3 regions of the Streptosporangium sandarakinum genome follow, and region 1 is predicted to be linked to each of the others. Evidence: predicted binding sites of a transcription regulator. Region 1 holds the regulator's gene; each other region holds the start of a gene.
The links. Region 1 encodes HrcA, which represses chaperone genes, less so after heat shock. Its sites were predicted from a motif close to TTGGCACTCTCNNNNNGAGAGTGCCAA; they were not measured.
Positions count from the first base shown of each region.

Region 2: the regulator HrcA is predicted to act here: its motif matches at 3,130-3,156, upstream of groES (co-chaperone GroES).
Region 3: the regulator HrcA is predicted to act here: its motif matches at 1,907-1,933, upstream of groL (chaperonin GroEL).

Region 1 covers NZ_CP192034.1:2,139,881-2,143,974, reverse strand. The annotation lists gene ACQP10_RS10070 (hypothetical protein) at 1-580, shown strand, start outside; gene ACQP10_RS10065 (16S rRNA (uracil(1498)-N(3))-methyltransferase) at 606-1,337, opposite strand; gene dnaJ (molecular chaperone DnaJ) at 1,395-2,537, opposite strand; gene hrcA (heat-inducible transcriptional repressor HrcA) at 2,550-3,563, opposite strand; gene ACQP10_RS10050 (DUF3097 domain-containing protein) at 3,724-4,094, shown strand, end outside.
Region 2 covers NZ_CP192034.1:1,067,474-1,071,567, reverse strand. The annotation lists gene ACQP10_RS05260 (sigma-70 family RNA polymerase sigma factor) at 90-728, opposite strand; gene groL (chaperonin GroEL) at 1,004-2,629, opposite strand; gene groES (co-chaperone GroES) at 2,728-3,039, opposite strand; gene ACQP10_RS05245 (Uma2 family endonuclease) at 3,344-3,982, shown strand; gene ACQP10_RS05240 (class I SAM-dependent methyltransferase) at 4,037-4,094, shown strand, end outside.
Region 3 covers NZ_CP192034.1:7,702,497-7,706,590, reverse strand. The annotation lists gene thrC (threonine synthase) at 1-798, shown strand, start outside; gene ACQP10_RS35340 (MoaD/ThiS family protein) at 822-1,097, shown strand; gene ACQP10_RS35335 (cold-shock protein) at 1,432-1,632, shown strand; gene groL (chaperonin GroEL) at 2,043-3,668, shown strand; gene ACQP10_RS35325 (HelD family protein) at 3,829-4,094, opposite strand, start outside.

The sequences.
Region 1 (4,094 bases):
CTCCCCCGACGGACTGGAGATCATCCGGGCCCGGATCGAGCGTCGCGGGCTCCGCGGACTCCGCGGGCTGGTGTGGTGGCGCGCCGGCGCCTCCGTCGCTGGAGCGGTCCTTGTCGCGGCGACCGTCGTGATGATGGTCCCCCAGCTGCGCGAGCAGGTGATCCAGGAGGTCTACAGCGGCGAGGTGAACTTCACCCAGTCCACCGCGCCCGACATGTCGGCCACCTCGCGCCCACCGGCGAACAACGACAACCGGGTCCCGGTCGTCCCCAGGACGTCCAGCGCCCCGCCCCCGCCGGAGCCGACCGAGCGTTCCAAGAGCACGGCGCCGAGCGTGAAGGCGACACCCACGCCCAAGACGACCCCCACGCCGAAACCCACCCCGTCGGACGGCTGCCCCACGGCGCCCGCGGACGACACGGCGCCCGGTGACGTCTCCGAGGAGTGCCCGGCCACGCCGACCGCGGAGCCCGAGCCCACCGGCCAGCCCGAGAGCCCGTGCCCGCCGTCCGGCTGTCCCCAGCCGGACGAGCAGCCTCCCACGCCGAGCGAGGGCGCGCCCACCCCGGTGAGCCACTGACCGGCGGCGATCCGCCGCCGGTCGCCTACCAGCGGCCGGTGCGCGCCTGGAGCACCGCCGCGGCCGCGACCCCGGCCGTCGAGGTGCGCAGCACCGTCGGCCCGAGCAGCGCCGGCGCGGCCCCGGCGGCGCGGAAGGCGGCGATCTCCTCCTCGGAGACCCCGCCCTCGGGGCCGACGACCACCACGATGTCCCCGTCGGCCGGCAGCGGGAGGCCGGACAGCGGCGAGGCGGCCTCCTCGTGCAGCACGACGCCCAGCGCCGCCGCCGACAGCAGGGCGGCGACCTCGGCGGTCCTCGCCAGGTCGGTCACCTCGGGCAGGTGGAAGCGGCGCGACTGCTTGGCCGCCTCCCGCGACGTGGACCGCCAGCGGGCCAGCGACCTGGCCGCCCGCTCCCCCTTCCACTGGGTCACGCAGCGGGCCGCGGCCCAGGGCACGATCACGTCCACCCCGGCCTCGGTCATCATCTCCACGGCCAGCTCGCCCCGGTCGCCCTTGGGCAGGCCCTGGACGACGACCAGGCGGGGACGCGGCGCGGGCACCTCGTAGCGGCGCAGCACCCGCACCCGCAGGGAGTCCTTGCCGGCGTCGTCCACCACGCACTCGGCCACGGCGCCCGCGCCGTCGGTCAGGTCGAGCCGCTCCCCGGCGCGCAGCCGCCGTACGGCGGCCGCGTGCCGGCCCTCAGGACCGGCGAGTGTGAACCCCTCCCGGCCCAGGTCGGCCGGGTCGGCCAGGAAGACCGGCGCCGTCATGCGGCGGCGGGGACGCCGCGGCGGACCCGGGAGGCGCCGCCCGCGCCCCGCCGAGGGTCAGCGGCCATTGAAGGCGTCCCGCAGGCGGGAGAAGAAGCCCTGCTGGCCCGGGGCGAACTTGCCGGGCGGGCGCTCCTCGCCGCGCAGCCTGGCCAGCTCGCGCAGCAGCTCCTCCTGGGCGGGGTCGAGCTTGGCGGGGGTCTCGACGTTGACGTGGACCAGCAGGTCGCCGCGGCCGGTCTCGTTGAGCCGCTGGACGCCGCGGCCGTAGAGCGGGATCGTCTGGCCGGACTGGGTGCCGGGCCGTATGTCCAGCTCCTCGGTGCCGTCGAGGGTCTCCATGACCAGGATGGTGCCGAGCGCGGCGGCGGTCATCGGGATCTGCACGGTGCAGTGCAGGTCGTCGCCCCGCCGCTCGAAGACATCGTGCGGACGCTCGACGATCTCCAGGAACAGGTCGCCGGGCGGGCCGCCACCGGGGCCGACCTCGCCCTCGCCGGCGAGCTGGATGTGGGTGCCGTCCTCCACGCCCGCGGGGATGCGGACCTTGATGGTCCGCCGGGTGCGGACCCGGCCGTCGCCGGAGCACTCCTGGCAGGGGTTGCGGATGATCGAGCCGAAGCCGCCGCACTGGGGGCAGGGCCGGGACGTCATGACCTGGCCGAGGAAGGACCTGGTGACCTGGGAGACCTCGCCGCGGCCGTGGCACATGTCGCAGGTGTCGGGGTGGGTGCCGGGCGCGGCGCCCGCGCCCGAGCAGACCTCGCAGAGCACGGCGGTGTCGACGACCAGCTCGCGGGTGGTGCCGAAGGCCGCCTCGCGCAGGTCCAGCTCCACGCGGATGGTGGCGTTGCGGCCCCGGCGGGCGCGCGAGCGCGGCCCGCGACCGCCGCCGCCGGCCGCCGCGCCGAAGAAGGCGTCCATGATGTCGCTGAACGGGAAGCCCGCGCCGAAGCCCCCGGCGCCCGCGCCCCCGCCGGGAGCGAACGGGTCGGCACCCATGTCGTACATCTGCCGCTTGCTGGGATCGGACAGGACCTCGTAGGCCTGCGTGATCTCCTTGAACCTCTCCTGCGTCTCAGGATCGGGGTTCACGTCGGGGTGCAGCTCGCGCGCCAGCCTGCGGTAGGCCTTCTTGATCTCCTCCGCACTGGCGTCACGGCGTACCCCGAGGGTGCCGTAGTAGTCGCTCTTAGCCACTTAGTTGACCTCTTAGGATGCAGCCAGGATCTGGCTGACGTAGCGTGCCACCGCGCGCACCGCGCCCATCGTGACCGGGTAGTCCATTCGCGTCGGGCCCAGCACGCCGAGCCTGGCCAGTTGCTTGTCCCCCGAACCGTACCCGGCGACGACGATGGACGTGCCCTGGAGACCGGTGTAGGGGTTCTCCGAGCCGATCCGCACCGTCAGCGCCGACAGGTCCGAGGTCTCTCCGAGCAGGCGCATCAGCACGACCTGCTCCTCCAAGGCCTCCAGCACGTCACGGAGGCCGACGCTGAGGTCGGCTCCCGCGAGGTTGGCCGCCCCGGCGAAGACGATCTTCTCATCATGCCGCTCGACCAGCGACTCCAGCAGTACCGACAGGATCGTGGCGGCGAGCGGGCGGTCCTCGGTCGGGAGCCGCGAGGGCAGATCGGCCACCCTGTCGGGGACCTCGGTCAGCCCGCAGCCGTCGAGGGAGGCGTTGAGGGTCGCGCGCAGGTGCGCGACGCGGGTCTCGTCGACCACCTCGGGCAGCTCGACGACGCGCTGCTCGACCCGGCCGGTGTTGGTGATGAGGACGAACATCAGCCGGCGCTCGCTCAGCGGGACCAGCTCGACGTGCCGGACCGTGGAGTGCGTCAGCGTGGGGTACTGCACCACGGCGACCTGGCGGGTGAGCTGCGCCAGCAGCCGCACCGTGCGGGTCACGACGTCGTCGATGTCCACCGCGCCGGCGAGGAAGCTCTCGATCGCTCTTCGCTCCGCGCCCGACAGCGGCTTGACCTGGGAGAGCCGGTCGACGAACAGCCGGTAGCCCTTGTCGGTGGGCACCCGCCCCGCGCTGGTGTGCGGCTGGGCGATGTATCCCTGCTCCTCCAGCACCGCCATGTCGTTGCGGATGGTGGCGGGCGAGACGCCGAGGTTGTGCCGCTCGGCGAGCGCCTTCGACCCCACCGGCTCGTTGGTGGACACGTAGTCCTCGACGATGGCCCGAAGCACCGCAAGCCTGCGGTCATCGACCAACGTGCTCACCTCCTTGCCCTGCGCCGAACCGGGAACGCGGAGTCTGGCACTCTGTGTTCCCGAGTGCCAAGTGTACGGCTCTTGCCGACGGGGTGCGATAAGGCGACGGCCCTTTGCTAGCGTCCCCTTGATCGGCGAGGTGCGAGGAGGTGCGGCCGGCGTGTACGAACGCGACGTGCTGGCGGGTGACTGGCGGCGTCCGGGCAGGGGGACGATCCCGCAGGTCCCCGCCGAGATCGACCTGGTCGTGGAGGACGCCGACGGCGGCTTCTGCGGCGCCGTGGTGGCCTGCGACAAGGAGGCCGTCACCCTGGAGGACCGTTTCGGGCGGCGGCGCGTGTTCCCGCTGGAGCCGGCCGCGTTCCTGCTGGAGGGCCGGGTCGTGACCCTGGTACGGCCGGCCGCCGCGCCCCGCGCCCCGCGGCGCAGCGCCTCCGGCTCCGTCGCCGTGGAGGGGCTGCGCGCCCGGGTGGCCAGGGAGAGCCGGATCTACGTCGAGGGCGTGCACGACGCCGCGCTGGTGGAGAAGGT
Region 2 (4,094 bases), 1.1 Mb from region 1:
CCGCGCTCGCTCGGGGTGCTCGCCGGCCCGGCCGGACCCGCGCCGGGGACGGCGCGACCCTCGCCGGGCACCGCTCGACGGGTTCGGGGTCAAGCCGTCGACTCCAGCTCCGCCATCGCCCTCAGCCGGGCCAGCGCCCGATGCTGGGCGACGCGAACCGCTCCTGGTGACATGCCCAGTACATTACCCGTCTCCTCGGCGGACAGGCCCGACACCACCCGCAGGATGAGCAGCTCCCGCTGGTTGTCGGGGAGCCTGGACAGCAGCCTGCGCGCGTGCTCGGCCTCGATGTAGCGCACCACGGTCTCCTCCGGGCCGGGGCCGTCGTCGGGCCCGTCCGGGAGGTCCTGCGTGGGCACGGCCGAGCGCACGGAGCTGCGCAGGGCGTCGGCCACCTTGTGGGAGGCGATGCCGAAGACGAAGGACGCGAAAGGGCGCCCCATGTCGCGGTAGCGGGGCAGCGCGGACAGCACCGCGATGCACACCTCCTGGGCCACGTCGTCCGCGATGTGATATTGACCGGAAACCCGGCCCAGACGAGCGCGGCAATAACGGACGACCATTGGCCGCAACTGTGCGATCAGACTTTCGATCGCGGTTCGATCACCTTGAACTGCGAGGCTCGTCAGATCCTTGAGGTCATCCCTGTGGGCGCTCCCTTCAGATCTCGTCGCAAGCCTTACCCCTCTTTTGGCGTCGGCGACGCATCCCTCGGTCACGTTACGCATGATGCCCGTATCGCTCGGGCCTGTCCCCATGACCAACGGCTACGGATTGGTCACATTGACACGCCGATAACGGGGTGTAATCGCGTGACGACAGTAAGGGTCATGTGATGAAAATATATTTCATAGACCGGTCTAATATGTCAGTGATTTCCCATAAGGGGGTTTCTCATACCGGCTCTCCGCCGTGACGCTTTGGGGCCCCTTTCGGGCTATCCGAAAACACGTACGGCCCGCGCCCCGAACGGGACGCGGGCCGTACCGGCCGATCGCGCGGATCAGTGGCCGTGACCGTGACCGTGGCCGTGACCACCGGCGGCGGCCGGGGCCTCCTCCTCGGGCTTGTCCACCACGAGGGCCTCGGTCGTCAGCAGCATGCCGGCGATGGAGGCGGCGTTCTGGACGGCCGAACGGGTGACCTTGACCGGGTCGATGACACCCTGAGCGATCAGGTCGCCGTACTCGCCGCTCGCGGCGTTCAGGCCGTGGCCGACCGGGAGCTCGGAGACCTTGGACGTAACGACGTAGCCCTCCAGACCGGCGTTCTCGGCGATCCAGCGGGCCGGCTCGACGAGCGCCCGACGGACCACGCCCACACCGGTCGCCTCGTCGCCGCTCAGGCCCAGGTCGTCAAGGGCCTTGGAGACGTGGACGAGCGCGGAGCCGCCACCGGAGACGATGCCCTCCTCGATCGCGGCGCGCGTCGCGGAGATGGCGTCCTCCAGGCGGTGCTTCTTCTCCTTGAGCTCCACCTCGGTGGCCGCGCCGACCCGGAGCACGCAGACGCCGCCGGCGAGCTTGGCCAGGCGCTCCTGCAGCTTCTCGCGGTCCCAGTCGGAGTCCGACTGCTCGATGGCGACCTTGATCTCACGGACGCGGTCCTCGATCGCCTGCGCGTCGCCGGCGCCGTCCACGACGGTGGTGGCGTCCTTGGTGACCACGACGCGACGGGCGGTGCCGAGCACCTCCAGGCCGACGTGCTCCAGCTTGAGGCCGATCTCCTCGCTGACGACCTGGCCACCGGTGAGGATGGCGATGTCCTGGAGCATGGCCTTGCGGCGGTCACCGAAGCCCGGGGCCTTGACGGCGACGGAGGTGAAGGTGCCGCGGATCTTGTTGGTCACCAGGACCGCCAGGGCCTCGCCCTCGACGTCCTCGGCGATGACCAGCAGCGCCTTCTTGGTCTGCGCGACCTTCTCCAGCAGCGGCAGGAAGTCCGCGACGGAGGAGATCTTGCCCTGGGTGATCAGGATGTAGGGGTCCTCCAGGACCGCCTCCATGCGCTCCTGGTCGGTCACCATGTAGGGCGACAGGTAACCCTTGTCGAACTGGAGACCCTCGGTGAACTCCAGCTCCAGGCCCATGGTGTTGGACTCTTCGACGGTGATGACACCGTCCTTGCCCACCTTGTCGAACGCCTCGGCGATCAGGTCGCCGATCTTGGCGTCCTGCGCGGAGATCGTCGCCACGTGGGCGATCTCCTTCTTGTCGGCGACCGGACGGGCGGTCTCGACCAGCCTGTCGCTGACGGCCTTGGCCGCGAGGTCGATGCCCCGCTTGAGGCTCAGCGGCTGGGCGCCGGCGGCGACGTTGCGCAGACCCTCGCGGACCATCGCCTGGGCGAGGACGGTCGCGGTGGTCGTGCCGTCACCGGCGATGTCGTTGGTCTTCGTCGCGACTTCCTTGGCGAGCTGCGCGCCGAGGTTCTCGTACGGCTTCTCCAGCTCCACCTCGCGGGCGATGGTGACGCCGTCGTTGGTGATGGTCGGAGCGCCGAACTTCTTGTCGATGACGACGTTGCGGCCGCGGGGGCCGAGGGTCACCTTGACGGCGTCGGCGAGGGCGTTGACACCGCGCTCCAGCGAGCGGCGGGCGTCCTCCTCGAACGACAGGATCTTGGGCATGACAGTCCTCTCTGGGGGCACGTGGGAGCATCGAAGCCCCGGGCGCTCTCGCGACCCGGGGCTCGATGCGTCATCTCGGAAACGTCGGAAGCGATGAACTACTTCTCGACGATGGCGAGCACGTCACGGGCGGAGAGCACGAGGTACTCCTCGCCGCCGTACTTCACCTCGGTGCCGCCGTACTTGCTGTAGAGGACGACGTCGCCCTCCTTGACGTCGAGCGGGATGCGCTTGTCGCCGTCCTCGTCCCAGTTGCCCGGGCCCACCGCGAGGACCCTGCCCTCCTGGGGCTTCTCCTTGGCGGTGTCAGGAATGACCAGGCCGGAGGCGGTGGTCTGCTCGGCCTCAAGCGGCTGGACCACGATGCGGTCGCCGAGCGGCTTAACGGGAACCTTGGTGGCGGTCGTCACGTCGGACCTCCCCTTCAGATTTGAATGATCTAGAAGAGGCGACCAGCGGTCTGCCGTCGCGGGTGTCAGACCAGCCTCGTCGCGCTTGCATTGGCACTCTCACCGGGAGAGTGCCAATACGGAACAGTATGCAAGGAGGCCTTGACAGTCAACACGAACCGCCCGCCGACGCTCCGGGCGCCCTCGACAAGGGGACAGGAGCCTTCGCCGGGGGCAACATGAGAGGGAAGCGGGACGACGGACATCGACGGGAAGTAATGCGATGGTCACGAAAAGAAACGGGAATGACGCTACGGTGGACGACGTGACCAGCACTGTCTGCGAGAAGACGGGCACGCGAGGTGACGACCGCGACCCGCTCGCCAACTGGCCCCGCCCCCCGGCCGGCGGGTGGACCGCCGACGATCTCGACCGCCTGCCCGACGAGGGCCCGAACGGCGAGCCGGACTTCTTCAAGCACGTCGAACTCGTCGATGGAGCCCTCGTCTTCATGTCCCCCCAGAAGCGTTTCCACGAGTCCGTGATCTACGGGCTCCGCACCGCCCTCAACGCGCAGGCGCCCCATCACCTCAAGGCCGTGACGCAGATGGACCTCGTGCTCGGTGAGAAGCAGCGCCCGTGCCCGGACGTCGTCGTCATCGACGCCGAGGCGGCGAAGGACCGCTCCCGCACCTCCTACAAGCCCGACGAGGTGCATCTCGTCATCGAGGTGGTCTCCCCCGAATCCAGGTTCCGTGACCGCGAGGTCAAGCCGAAGCTCTACGCCGAGGCCGGCATCCCGCATTTCTGGCTGGTGGAGGACAAGGGCGGCGATCCGGTGATCCACGTCTACCAGCTGGACCCGGTCACCCGCTCCTACATGGTCACCGGCATCCACCACGACCGCCTCAAGACCGGCGAGCCGTTCGACATCGATCTCGTCCTGACCTGCCTGCCCGACTGAGCGGGTCACCGCGACGCACCGGCGGTCCCCGGCCAGGCGGTAGCGTCGGGCGGTGTGGACCTCGACGCATTCCGGGAACTGCTGACGCCGCGTGGCCAGGAGGCCCTCGCGG
Region 3 (4,094 bases), 2.7 Mb from region 1:
GCCCGGGCCGGGCTGGACGCCTGCGTGTTCATCCCCGCCGACCTGGAGCAGGCCAAGATCGTCATGGCCTCGGTGTACGGCGGGAGGCTCGTCGGCATCGAGGGCACCTACGACGACGTCAACCGCTTCTGCTCCGAGCTCATCGGCGACGAGCTGGGCGAGCGGTGGGGCTTCGTCAACGTCAACCTGCGCCCGTACTACGCCGAGGGCTCCAAGACCCTGGCGTACGAGATCGCCGAGCAGCTCGGCTGGCGGATCCCCGACCAGATCGTCGTCCCCGTGGCGTCCGGCTCCCAGCTCACGAAGATCGACAAGGGGTTCAAGGAGCTGATCGCGCTCGGGCTGGTCGAGGAGAGGCCGTACCGGATCTTCGCCGCCCAGGCCGAGGGCTGCTCCCCGGTCTCGGCCGCCTACAAGGCGGGCCAGGACGTGATCCGCCCGGTACGGCCGGACACGATCGCCAAGTCGCTGGCCATCGGCAACCCGGCCGACGGCCCCTACGTGCTGGACATCGCCCGGCGCACCGGCGGCGCGGTGGAGGACGTCACGGACGCCGAGATCGTCGACGCGATCAGGCTGCTGGCCAGGACCGAGGGCATCTTCGCCGAGACCGCCGGCGGCGTCACGGTCGGCGTGCTGCGCAAGCTGGTCGCCGAGGGGCGGCTCGACCCCGACGCCGAGACCGTGGTGCTCAACACCGGCGACGGCCTGAAGACCCTCGACGCGGTGGCGGGCGAGGCCCGTCCCACCGCCGTCATCCGCCCCTCGCTTGACGAATTCCGCTCGGTCATCGCCTGAAATCACCGGAAAGGTGCTTAATAATGAGTGTCTCTGTACGGATTCCGACGATTCTCCGGACGTACACCGGTGGTGCGGCCGAGGTGAACGCCGAGGGTGAGACCCTCCGCGACGTGCTGCGGAAACTCGACGCCGACTTCCCCGGGATCGGCGCCCGGATTCTCGACGACTCCGGCAAGATTCGCCGGTTCGTCAACGTCTACGTCGGTGAGGAGGATGTCCGCTTCGCCGACAACCTGGACACCGCCACGCCGTCGGGCGTCCAGATCTCCATCATCCCGGCGGTCGCCGGGGGCTGATCCGTCCCTCCGCGCTCCGGGCCGCCGTGCCGTACGGCGCCCACCGACACCCGCCCCGGTCCAGTTCGGGGCGGGTGTCGCGCTTTCGGGAGGGTGTCCATATCGGCGCTTGGTGAAATAATGCAATATTTGATCAGCGGGCCTGGATAGCAAAACTATGTTCTCGTGCTGTATTCGTACGTAAAGCGGCAGTTTGCTGGTTGACTCTGTTGCCCTACGGCGTACCACAGGTATGGTCGAGAACGATCGACGCAGGCGATGTGTCCGCCTCGGAGATTGAGGGCGCCGCGAGAGGAATGGGCGACGTCCTCAAGTCCAGTAAGAGGAGTCGGAAGTGGCGCAAGGCACCGTCAAATGGTTCAACGCGGACAAGGGCTACGGCTTCATCGCGGTAGACGGTGGTAAGGATGTGTTCGTCCATTACTCCGCGATCATGATGGACGGCTATCGCTCACTCGAACAGGGCCAGCGGGTCGAGTTCGAGATCACCCAGGGGCAGAAGGGTCCGCAGGCGGAGTCCGTCCGGGCCGTCTGAGGCAGCCGTCTCCTTAAGGTGCGCAGGGGCGTGCCGGACGGCCCCCGTGGCAGCGCAGTCCACGCGGGCCCTCGGCACGCCGGCCCGGTCCGCCGTGTCCCCTCGGCGGGCCGGGCCTTCGCCGTACCGGGGCCGGACTCCGTCGTACGACGTGGCCGCCGGGGCGAGGCCGGGTGAAGCGGTGGCCGCGCCGGGCCGCCTGAGGTCGTCGCCTCCCGGGGCAGGTCAACGCGGCGTCGCTTGCACTCGGCAGGGTAGAGTGCTAAATAGTTTGTTGGCACTCCCCACGGGTGAGTGCCAACCCTGGATCGGGGCGATGGGATCCGCCGAACGGAGTCGCGGATCCGATGCCGTCGCGGGCGTCGGCTCGATCCGGTGCAAGCCACCCTGTGTTCGGGAGGTCTAGCCGTATGGCAGCCAAGATGATCGCGTTTGACGAGGACGCCCGGCGCGGTCTCGAGCGTGGTATGAACCAGCTCGCGGACGCCGTCAAGGTGACCCTGGGCCCGAAGGGCCGCAACGTCGTCCTGGAGAAGAAGTGGGGCGCCCCCACGATCACCAACGACGGTGTGTCCATCGCCAAGGAGATCGAGCTCGAGGACCCGTGGGAGAAGATCGGGGCCGAACTCGTCAAGGAAGTCGCCAAGAAGACCGACGACGTCGCCGGTGACGGCACCACCACCGCCACCGTCCTCGCGCAGGCCCTGGTTCGCGAGGGCCTCCGCAACGTGGCCGCCGGCGCCAACCCGATGGGCCTGAAGAAGGGCATCGAGGCCTCCGTCGAGCGTGTCTCCGAGGAGCTGCTCAAGCTCGCCAAGGACGTGGAGACGAAGGCGCAGATCGCCTCCACGGCCTCCATCTCCGCGGGTGACCCGCAGATCGGCGAGATGATCGCCGAGGCGATGGACAAGGTCGGCAAGGAAGGCGTCATCACCGTCGAGGAGAGCAACACCTTCGGCCTGGAGCTTGAGCTCACCGAGGGCATGCGCTTCGACAAGGGCTACATCTCGCCCTACTTCGTCACCGACCCGGAGCGTATGGAGGCCGTTCTCGACGACCCGTACATCCTCGTCGTCAACTCCAAGATCTCCGCGAACAAGGACCTCCTGCCGGTCCTCGACAAGGTCGTGCAGTCCGGCAAGCCGCTGCTGATCATCGCCGAGGACGTCGAGGCCGAGGCCCTGGCGACCCTGGTCGTCAACAAGATCCGCGGCCTGTTCCGCTCGGTGGCCGTCAAGGCCCCCGGCTTCGGCGACCGCCGCAAGGCCATGCTGGGCGACATCGCCATCCTGACCGGCGCCCAGGTCATCAGCGAGGACATCGGCCTCAAGCTGGAGTCCACCGCGCTCGACCAGCTCGGCCGGGCCCGCCAGGTCATCGTCACCAAGGACGAGACCACCATCGTCGACGGCGCCGGTGACGCCGAGCAGATCGCCGGCCGGGTCAACCAGATCCGCGCCGAGATCGAGAACACCGACTCCGACTACGACCGCGAGAAGCTCCAGGAGCGTCTCGCCAAGCTGGCCGGCGGCGTGGCCGTCATCAAGGCCGGCGCGGCGACCGAGGTCGAGCTCAAGGAGCGCAAGCACCGCATCGAGGACGCCGTTCGCAACGCGAAGGCGGCCGTCGAGGAGGGCATCGTCCCCGGCGGTGGCGTGGCGCTGCTGCAGGCGGGCGCCAAGGCGTTCGACAAGCTGGAGCTGAACGGCGACGAGGCCACCGGTGCCGCGATCGTCCGCAAGGCCCTGGAGGAGCCGCTGAAGCAGATCGCCGTCAACGCCGGCCTTGAGGGCGGCGTCGTGGTGGAGAAGGTGCGCAACCTCACCCCGGGTGAGGGCCTGAACGCCGCCACCGGCGAGTACGTCAACATGTTCGAGGCGGGCATCCTCGACCCGGCCAAGGTGACCCGTTCCGCTCTGCAGAACGCGGCGTCCATCGCGGCGCTGTTCCTCACCACCGAGGCCGTCATCGCCGAGAAGCCGGAGAAGACCCCGGCCGCTCCCGCCATGCCGGGCGGCGGCGACATGGACTTCTAGTCCGTCGTCTCACGCGAACGAGAAGGCGGCCCCGGATCTCCGGGGCCGCCTTTCCGCTTTTTCGCGGTTCTTTTCCGCTGTCCTTTTCCGCCTTTTTCTCCGGACCCTTTTCACGGCCTCTTTTCCTCGGCCCCTTTCCCCGGGCCGGCCGTGGCCCGCGTCAGCGCAGTCGCGGAGGCAGGTCCCGGGTGTGCAGGACGGTCAGCGAGGTGACCGCGCGGGTGAGGACCACGTAGAGGCGGGCCAGGCCGCGCGGTTCGGCGTCCACGATGTCGGCCGGCTCGGTCACGATCACGTGGTCGTACTCCAGGCCCTTGGCCAGGGACGCCGGCACCACCAGCAGGCGGTGCTCCTCGACTGAGTCGGGGCCCAGCACCCGGTGGTCCAGGCCGGCCAGGGACGCCGACACGGCGGCGACCGAGGCGT